DNA from 3 places in the Caldanaerobius polysaccharolyticus DSM 13641 genome. Region 2 is predicted to be linked to each of the others. Evidence: riboswitches for the same ligand, from Rfam matches in the RefSeq annotation. Region 2 holds a riboswitch; each other region holds the start of a gene.
What was found. Region 2 has a riboswitch for S-adenosylmethionine ahead of CALPO_RS0104220 (methionine ABC transporter ATP-binding protein). Riboswitches for the same ligand answer to the same signal wherever they lie in the genome.

Region 1 (3,248 bases), 460 kb from region 2:
CTCCAGCGCTTGCATTCCTCCCATAGAACCACCTATGACGGCTTTTAAATGGGATATCCCAAGATAGTCCAACAGTATTTTCTGCACCCTGACCATATCCCTTATATTGATTTCAGGGAAGTCAGAAGCGTATGGTTTTCCTGTTCGAGGGTTAATAGACGATGGGCCTGTGGTACCTTGGCATCCTCCCAGGACGTTGGAGCAGATCACGCAGTATTTTTCAGTGTCAATGTACTTGCCTGGCCCTATGAGTCCATCCCACCAACCTGGTTTTTTGTCGTCCTCTGAATACCTGCCAGCAGCATGGCTGTCCCCTGACAAGGCGTGTAGTACAAGCACGATGTTGTTTTTGTATATATCAGGTTTTCCGTATACCTCATATGCTATTGTGAGCTCATCAAAGGTGTAGCCGCTTTCAGTGGTAAAAGCAATTTCGTCCTTAGTGAGGTGGAGGTACCTCTTTTTTACGATCATGGGCTTCACCCCTGGGATGCTCTTAATGCCTGATCCAGGTCTTCGATTATATCGTCTATGTCTTCTATGCCTATGGATAACCTTACCGTATCCGCTGTAATGCCTGATGCCAGTTGTTCTTCCTCTGAAAGCTGCTGATGAGTTGTACTGGCAGGATGTATGACAAGGGATTTGGCGTCACCTACGTTGGCTAGGTGGGAGAACAGCTTAACGCTGCTTATAAATTTTTTGCCTGCTTCCAGTCCCCCTTTTATTCCAAAAGTGAAAACAGAACCACAACCTTTTGGCATGTATTTTTGAGCCAAGTTATGGTATTTGTTGTCAGGTAATCCTGGGTAATTTACCCAATTTACATAAGGGCTTTTGTAAAGGTATTCGGCGACTTTCTGAGCGTTATCACAATGCCTCTGCATCCTCAACGATAACGTCTCAAGCCCTTGCAGCAACAAAAAGGCATTAAATGGGCTCAAACACGCTCCTATATCTCTCATAAGATGCACCCGCGCTTTTACAATATAAGCGCTTTTGCCAAAGCTCTTGGTATAGCTTAAGCCATGATAGCTTGGGTCAGGTTCTACCAATTCGGGGAATTTACCGTTATCCCAGTTGAATTTGCCTGAATCCACGATGACGCCGCCTATAGAAGTCCCGTGACCGCCGATAAATTTCGTGGCAGAATGCACGACTATGTCTGCTCCAAATTCAAAAGGTCTGCATAAGTAAGGGGTGGCAAATGTATTGTCTATTATCAACGGTATGTGGTTTTCATGGGCGATCTGAGCATAGGTTTCTATATCAAAAATATCTGTTTTGGGATTGCCGATGATCTCACCGAATATGGCTTTAGTTCGCTCATTTATGGCATTTTTTACTTCCTCAGGTCTTTCTGGGTCTACAAATACCGTTTTAATGCCAAATTTAGGCAATGTATTCGCTAGAAGAGTGTGGGTGCCCCCGTACAGGTTGGTGGAGGCTACGATTTCGTCTCCTGCTGAAGCGATGTTGAGTATTGAAAGAGTGATAGCTGCCATCCCTGAAGAGGTAGCAAGAGCTCCTACACCGCCCTCCAAAGCGGCTATTCTCTTTTCAAAGACGTCTACCGTTGGATTCATAATTCTTGTATATATATTGCCCTCTTCCTTTAAACCGAAGAGGTTTGCTGCGTGCTCTGGGCTGTTGAACACGTACGATGTAGTCTGATAGATAGGCACGCTCCGAGAACCGGTAGTTGGATCGGGTTTTTGCCCTGCGTGCAATGCCAGTGTGTCAAATTTCATAGAGCAGATTCCTCCTTATAATTGTAAAATAGGCATTAAAAAACCTCTTCTAATGAGAAGAGGGCGCATACTCTATGTACCCCCTCTCATCTCTCAAAACTCATCGTTTTGCAGGAATTGGCACCAGTCGCACCAACGTGCCGGTTGCCGGGCTTCATCGGGCCAGTCCCTCCGCCACTCTTGATAAGAGGTTTTTTTACTGATTATTTTATTTTTTAATTACGGAAATTATAGCATACAAATTGAATTAACGCAATAGCCAAAATTTAATGGTAAAAAATATTGCATTTTTATTCATTAGCGAGTATAATGTAATAAACGATGAATTATTATACATAATAATTATTAATTATGCGAAAATGATGTCCTTTGTCCCTGTATTGACGTCTATTTTATGTATAAATATTAAATCAAAAGTTATTGTATTGAAACAGAGATTGTTATACAATTTATAGGAAGTAAAAAAGAAAGGGGGGTAGATATGATAAAAGCAAGCGTCGTAGGAGCTTCTGGATATACAGGGGTAGAGCTTATAAGGTTACTGGCTTTGCATCCCGAAGTAGAGATCGTAAGCGTTACGTCTTATAACTATAAAGATAAAGACTACAGCGATCTGTATCCCAGTTTAAAAGGGTATGTGGGTATGAAATTTGAAGAATTACATAAAGAAGACATTATAAAAAAATCCGATGTGATTTTCTCGGCGCTGCCCAATGGCCATGCCCATGAACTGGCCAATGAGGTTGTAGCAAAGCATAAAAAGCTCATAGATTTAAGTGCAGATTTTCGCTTTAATGACTTTTCTGTATACGAGAAGTGGTATGGACCTGTTCCTCCTATTGACCAGCGGATAAAGAGAGTATATGGCCTTCCGGAGATACACAGGCTAGAGCTGAAAGGGGCCAACGTAGTGGCTAACCCTGGATGCTATCCCACCAGTGTGATATTGGGACTGGCTCCTGGGCTAAGGTGCGGGCTTATAAAAGCGGAAGGTATAATCATTGATTCTAAATCGGGGGTATCTGGTGCAGGTCATAATCCAACCCTCAATAACCTGTACACAGAATGCAATGAGAGCGTAAAGGCCTATGGCGTTACACATCACAGGCATACGCCAGAGATTGAACAGGAGTTAAGTTATCTTTCAGGAAACGATGTTAAAGTGACTTTTATACCTCATCTTGTGCCTATGACAAGAGGAATTTTGAGCACCATCTATTGTGATATAAAAGATGACGTTACATTATCTACGGTAAGAGAGGCTTACAGGGAATTTTACAGCAAAGAATTTTTCGTCAAGGTACTGGATGAAGGGCAGTTTCCCCGTACAAAGGATACCTATGGGTCAAACAACTGCCATATCGGTTTGGCATACGATGAGCACACGGGTAAGCTTATTATAATATCTGCTATAGATAATCTCGTTAAAGGAGCATCAGGTCAGGCTATCCAAAATATGAATTCACTTTTTGGATTACCGGAAAATACGGGGTTGGA
Region 2 (3,248 bases):
AATATAAATAATTTTGTTGCAACATCATGTTATGCTATAATGATTATCAGTGGTTGGATACTTTGAACATCATTATCATGGGGTGAGATTATTGAAATTATTACACATAGAAGACAAAAATATCCTGGATTTTTTCTTCAAAAAATACCCTCCGCAGATCTCCGAATACACCTTTACAAACCTTTATATGTGGAATCACCGCTACAACCTTCACTACGAAGTAATTCAAGATTGCCTTTGCCTTGTATCTCAAAAAGACGCCATCACCATACTGCCCCCAGTAGGCGATGAATCCAACACCATAAAAGCCCTTGAAAAATTATGGGAACGATACGCCAAAGAAGGATTAAGCGTATTCTTTGAGCGTTTTCCAGAACATATGGCAAAAAAAATAAAAGAACTTTTTAATGTGAACATGGTCCTAGACGAGGACAACAGCGACTACGTGTACAACACCAGTGACCTCATAAACTTATCCGGGCGAAAATACCATTCGAAGAAAAACCACGTAAACCGCTTTAAAAAGCTGTACAATTACACTGTGGAAAACCTAAGCAAAAATCATGTCGCAGAATGTTTGAGCTTTACAGAAAAGTGGCTTGAGGACAAAGACCTCCAGCAAAACCCTGGCCTATTGGAGGAATTTCACTCTATAAAGACCTTTTTTGAAAATTACGAAATATTCGATGTAAAAGGTATTGTAGTAAAAATACAAGGAGAAATACAAGGTTATACCTTTGGCGAATTGCTCAACCCTGATACAGCCGTAGTGCATATAGAAAAGGCCAACCCGGATATACCTGATCTATATGCCTTTATAAACCAATGCTTCGCAGAGACCGCATGGGCTTCCATACCTTATATCAATAGAGAGCAGGATATGGGTATACCCGGGTTGAGGAGAGCTAAACAATCCTATCATCCCGTAAAGATGGTCTACAAGTACAGGGGACAAATGTAACTTCTGCTTTTTTCTCTGACAACAACATCACGGCCGAACATATGGTAAAGAACAGTTTCAGCAGCTTTTAAATGCCTGTACACCGTATCCGCAGAATTGCAAGAATCTATATGTACACCGCTACGCAGGTATATAGTTTGGCCCTTAAGTCTAGCCATATCCACCTGGCAGTAATTTATATATCCTGTCTTTTCACCTATGCCACGTTCCCCGCGCATTTTAAGGGGAACCATTATTATGTCTCTGCTAAAAGGTATGGGTAGGTATAGCTTTTTTCCCGTTATATTGCTACACTCGACTCTCAGAGCACTCAAATCCCTGGCAAAATACCACGCCATGTATTTGAGAACATAAACAACCCTGCAAGGTACCGTATACCCTGTTCCGTTATTGTCTATAATCTTGACGCAAGCCCTTCCTTTACAGGGTTCTGGCACCACCGCGCATATTTCATCGGCTTTTACAGGAAAGTTTAACACTCCTTACCACCTCAGGTATATTATATATCGAACTTGTGTTCGAGTCAATAAAAACACTATTTTTTAAATAAATTTTATGTTGACATATTAAATAATTTTTAATATACTTGTACCATAAATCTATATAAAATCTATCTAAATAGTGAGAACTCTTATCGAGAGTGGTGGAGGGACTGGCCCTATGAAGCCCGGCAACCGGCTTTAAGCACGGTGCCAAATCCTGCAGGGATCTCCCTGAAAGATGAGAGAGTAAAGCCTCTCTCGAAGAGGTTTTTTTGATGCGGAAAGACGGGTGAACGAAATGATAAAAATCCAGAACTTATCTAAAGTATACGACACCGGTGGTCAAAAAGTTGTAGCATTAGACGACATAAGCCTCACTATCAAAGACGGAAGCATATTCGGTATAATAGGTCTAAGCGGCGCCGGCAAATCGTCATTGGTAAGATGTATAAATCGGCTTGAAGAACCTACAAAAGGCCGTATATATATCGACGATATAGACATCACAGCGCTGGATAAAAAACAACTGAGGGAGATGCGCAAAAAAATAGGGATGATTTTTCAGCACTTTAACCTGTTGTCCAACGCTACCGTCTACGAAAACGTGGCCTTCCCCCTTAGGATAGCCAATTACCCTAAGGACAAGATAAAGGACAGGGTACATGAGCTGTTGCGCCTGGTGGACTTAGAAGAAAAAGCTTATAGTTATCCTTCCCAATTAAGTGGCGGACAAAAGCAAAGAGTAGGTATAGCCAGGGCATTGGCCAATCACCCCCGCTTACTTCTAAGCGACGAAGCCACGTCCGCATTGGATCCCATGACGACCAGGTCTATACTCAAGCTGCTGAAGGAGATCAACAAAAAGTTCGGCATAACAATCATAGTCATCACCCACGAAATGGACGTCATAAAGGAAATCTGCGATGAAGTAGCCGTCATCGAGAACGGAAAGATAATAGAGCAAGCAGATGTAGTAGATCTGTTTACCAATCCTTCAACGCAGACCACCAGGGCATTTATTGAAGATATAACCGCTAATCTGCCCGAAGACATAAAGATTTTAGAAAAACCCGGAGAAAAATTTATAAAAATCAGTTTTACGGGTACTGCTACATCAGAAGCGGTAATATCTAACATGATCAGAAAATACGGCGTGGACGTCAACATAATCAGAGGAACTATTGACAACGTCAAGGACATATCCATAGGTAAGCTTCTTGTAAAGGTATCAGGCGATGCTGAGGGGGTCTCCTCTTCCCTCCAATACTTAAAAGAAAAGGGCCTAAAGGTAGAGGTGTTAACCGATGAACAGCATAATAAATGAGTTCGTAAATCTGTACCAAATCATAGCTCCCTCTTTGATCCAAACCGTATACATGGTGTTTTTCTCAACTCTTTTTGCCGTTCTCTTTGGAGCACCACTGGGGATTATCCTGGTAATAACTCGAAAAGGCAACATATGGGAGAAACCTCGCCTCAACAGTGTGCTGGGAGTTATCATCAATACGGCCAGGTCCGTGCCTTTTATTATACTGATGATAGCTATATTTCCTATATCCCGCTTTATTGTGGGCACTACCATAGGTACCACCGCGGCTATCGTGCCCCTGGCTTTATCTGCAACTCCTTTTGTAGCCAGGGTGATAGAGAGTTCTCTACTAGAAGTAAACTGGGGCGTAATAGAAGCATCTCTCTCCATGGGCGCGTCCATCCCCCAGATCATATTCAAAGTACTGCTACCTGAAGCCAGGTCGTCGCTGGTATTAGGCATAACGTTGACCGTAATAAACATCATAGGTTACTCC
Region 3 (3,248 bases), on a different contig from region 2:
ATCCCCCTCTTCGATCCAGTCGTTTACAACGCTTATATTATGCTTTTTCATAGCGTACATAAAGCCCTTATAACGTTCCTTTGCAGGGTATATATCCGCAGCGCCGTTTATTAAGCCGATCTTTTTATGTCCCAGTTGTACCAGGTAATCCACTGCCTTTATAACGCCACCGTAATTGTCAGAGGTTACATAGCCGCACTTTTTCCCACTTATAGGAATATCTATGCCTATACAAGGTATTTCCCTGACGATAAGCTCTTTTATATACGGATCGTCATCCTTAAACCCAATTACCAAAATCCCATTTAAGCTGTACTGTTCACAATAACTGACATAAGATATGTTTTCCTTTTTAATCTTGTACACATTTAAAAAGAGTATATTATACCCTTGCTCTTCCACAGTACGCTTAAAGCTCATTATTATTTCATTAAAAAATTCGTTCTCATAATCCCTCCAGACATCGTAAAGCAATCCGATAAGCCAGGACTTTTTGGTACACAATACCCGGGCAATCTGATTGGGCTGGTAATTAAAACGTTTTATTACCTCCATAACTTTTTCCCGGGTTTGTTCGCTTATGTCTTCGTATCCATTTATCACCTTAGAAACCGTAGAAACCGAGACCCCTGCCTCTTTAGCTATAGTTTTTATATTTACAATATGGATTACCCCCTTTGCAGTAAACGTTGTCTGATCTTTTACATATATATTACAAAAAAAATAAAGGGATTGCAACATTTATCCCTTTGCAGTACGCTCGTACTTGCCCAAAATATCCACTATATCAGAAAGCACTGCGTCACCTGTGGGCATCTGTCCGGCTCCATATCCTACAAAAAACTGCTGTCCAAAACCATCCCCTTTTATCACTACAGCATTTTCTACCCCGTTTACCTGTCCAAAAAGGCTGTTAACAGGAAAAAACTCCGGCTTAACGCCTGCATTTATTTCATCGCCATTCTTTTTAGCCCACGCATAGAGTTTAATCCTTTGACCTCTTGCTTTGGCCTTTTCTACATCTTTCTTAGAAATACCGGCTATACCTTCTACCTCTATGTCTTTTACATCCATATCAATGTCAAACACCTCCCTTATGAGTATCATAAGTTTAAACAGCGAATCGTAACCCTGTACATCATAAGATGGATCGCTTTCGGCATATCCTAAGCGCTGGGCTTCTTTAAGGGCTGTACCATAATCCCATTTATTGAGTTCCATCTGCGTAAGTATATAGTTGCACGTGCCATTTAATATACCTCCTATGTAATCAATCTCGTCGGTGATTTTAAAACGCCTTACCTGACGTATCACCGGTATAGCTCCCGCCACTGTAGCTTCATACCTTAAATCCACCCCATAGGACTTGGCCAATTGCAAAAGCTCTCTACCATGTTTTGCTATTAATTCTTTGTTGGCTGTTACTACATCCTTCCCGCTCTTTATAGCCTTCTCCACGTATTCTCTCGCAGGGTAAACGCCACCAATAGCTTCTACTACTAAATTTACACCATCATCCGAGAGAATATCATCGGCTATTGTGGTAAATAAACTGTCGTTTAATGGCACGGCTCTTGTTTTCTTAGGATCTCTTATCAGTACTTTTTTTACAAATACATCACATCCCATTTTATCTCTCATGTTTTGCTTTCTCAGTTCAACAAGCCTGTATACCCCTGAACCCACCGTGCCAAAACCTAAAAGCCCCACTCCAATCCTCATCGCAAAACCTCCTGAAAGAATTTATTATTTAAAAAAGCTCCCTTCGATGATGAAGAGAGCTTTTTCTTGCAAAGCTATCCTCTCATCTCTCAGGTTTCCCTGCAGGATTTGGCACCAGACGCACTTATGTGCCGGCTGCCGGGTTTCATCGGGCCAGTCCCTCCACCGCTCTCGATAAGAGTAGCTTTTATATTCAATTGTCTCATTAAAGTATAAACTTTTTATTGCAACTTTTCAAGCACTTCTTTGGCGTATTCTTTAGCGGTAAATAAAGAGTGATCTCTGTAATTGCCGCACTGAACTTCGTTGGTAGCTGGTACTTCTTCTTCCTTTGTGTTTATAATCCTTTCCAGGACCTTTTTCAACACACCTTCAATTTCCTTTTCCGGCGTATCGCCGAATTTGATCATATAAAATCCTGTACGACAACCCATAGGCGATATATCTATTATACCTTCCATGTAATCCCTGAAATAAACAGCAAACAAATGCTCCAGGGTATGAAGCCCCCCTGTGGGTATTGCATCCATATTGGGCTGAACAAGCCTTATATCGTATTTAGCTATCACATCGCCTTTAGGTCCCACCAACCGCCCGGCTTTTCTCACATACGGAGCTTTGACAGTTCTATGGTCTAATTGAAAACTCTCCACTTTAACCTCCATGGCGATCCCTCCTATCACTACAATTTTATCATATATCTATCAATTTAACCACATCTCTATTAGCATTAAGGACGCACCTTTCTCTCAGCTCTTGCGAGCACCCCTAGTGGAATTACAACGCTAACTTATTATATCACTATGGGCTGAAAAATACCATAATAACAGCTATTTAATACATTTGTAACACAATAATAATATTGCCTTAACTCATTTAGCAGGCTGTTTTGATATAATCTCATCAGAAAGGCAAACTACTGGAGAGTGTTACAATGATAAAGAAAATCACCGTAATTCTATTGTTGCTATTTACCTTAGGCATCACCTCATCCTCTCAGAGGATTTCTCAAAATCCAAGCAATATGCCGGTAATAAACAATGTCAAAGAGGAGGAAAAAGCAATCCCTCTGAAAAAAGTGGAAATACCTAAGGAAAAGAGCGCAACACCCGATGATGAGGCAAAGTTAAGAGAGCTAATGTTTGGGCCAAGGTTACAGCAAATACCTAAATTATTAGGTTCGCACCCAAATAGTGAAAACAACATCGCCATCACTTTTGACGATGGGCCCAGCTACGCCTATACCGCAAAATACATTGAAATATTAAAACAATACAACGCTAAAGCCACGTTCTTTTTAACCGGTGAAAATGTCGAAAAAAATCCTGGCCTCGTCAAACTGATAGCCGACAACGGGTTCGAAATCGGCACTCATTCCTATAGCCATGGAGATATGGCCAAGATGTCACAGGAAGAAATAAAAAGGGAGTTATGGCGTTCTTCGCTTTTAATTCACAAAATAACAGGTCAAAAGGTTACCCTGTTTAGGCCACCTTACGGATCTGTCAGCGACAGCTTAAAAATCG

Region 1: it holds a riboswitch for S-adenosylmethionine, as region 2 does, so the genes downstream of both, CALPO_RS0101950 (homocysteine synthase) here and CALPO_RS0104220 (methionine ABC transporter ATP-binding protein) in region 2, are expected to answer to the same signal.
Region 3: it holds a riboswitch for S-adenosylmethionine, as region 2 does, so the genes downstream of both, CALPO_RS13640 (homoserine dehydrogenase) here and CALPO_RS0104220 (methionine ABC transporter ATP-binding protein) in region 2, are expected to answer to the same signal.

What each region holds. Positions count from the first base shown of each region.
Region 1 is NZ_KE386494.1:205,477-208,724, reverse strand. It holds gene metX (homoserine O-acetyltransferase MetX) at 1-474, opposite strand, end outside; gene CALPO_RS0101950 (homocysteine synthase) at 480-1,751, opposite strand; SAM riboswitch class I at 1,835-1,941, opposite strand; gene argC (N-acetyl-gamma-glutamyl-phosphate reductase) at 2,233-3,248, shown strand, end outside.
Region 2 is NZ_KE386494.1:664,898-668,145, forward strand. It holds gene CALPO_RS0104210 (DUF2156 domain-containing protein) at 83-961, shown strand; gene CALPO_RS0104215 (hypothetical protein) at 937-1,440, opposite strand; SAM riboswitch class I at 1,590-1,688, shown strand; gene CALPO_RS0104220 (methionine ABC transporter ATP-binding protein) at 1,742-2,767, shown strand; gene CALPO_RS0104225 (methionine ABC transporter permease) at 2,748-3,248, shown strand, end outside.
Region 3 is NZ_KE386495.1:360,268-363,515, forward strand. It holds gene CALPO_RS0108150 (LacI family DNA-binding transcriptional regulator) at 1-738, opposite strand, end outside; gene CALPO_RS13640 (homoserine dehydrogenase) at 742-1,722, opposite strand; SAM riboswitch class I at 1,802-1,903, opposite strand; gene CALPO_RS0108160 (S-ribosylhomocysteine lyase) at 1,944-2,387, opposite strand; gene CALPO_RS13645 (polysaccharide deacetylase family protein) at 2,657-3,248, shown strand, end outside.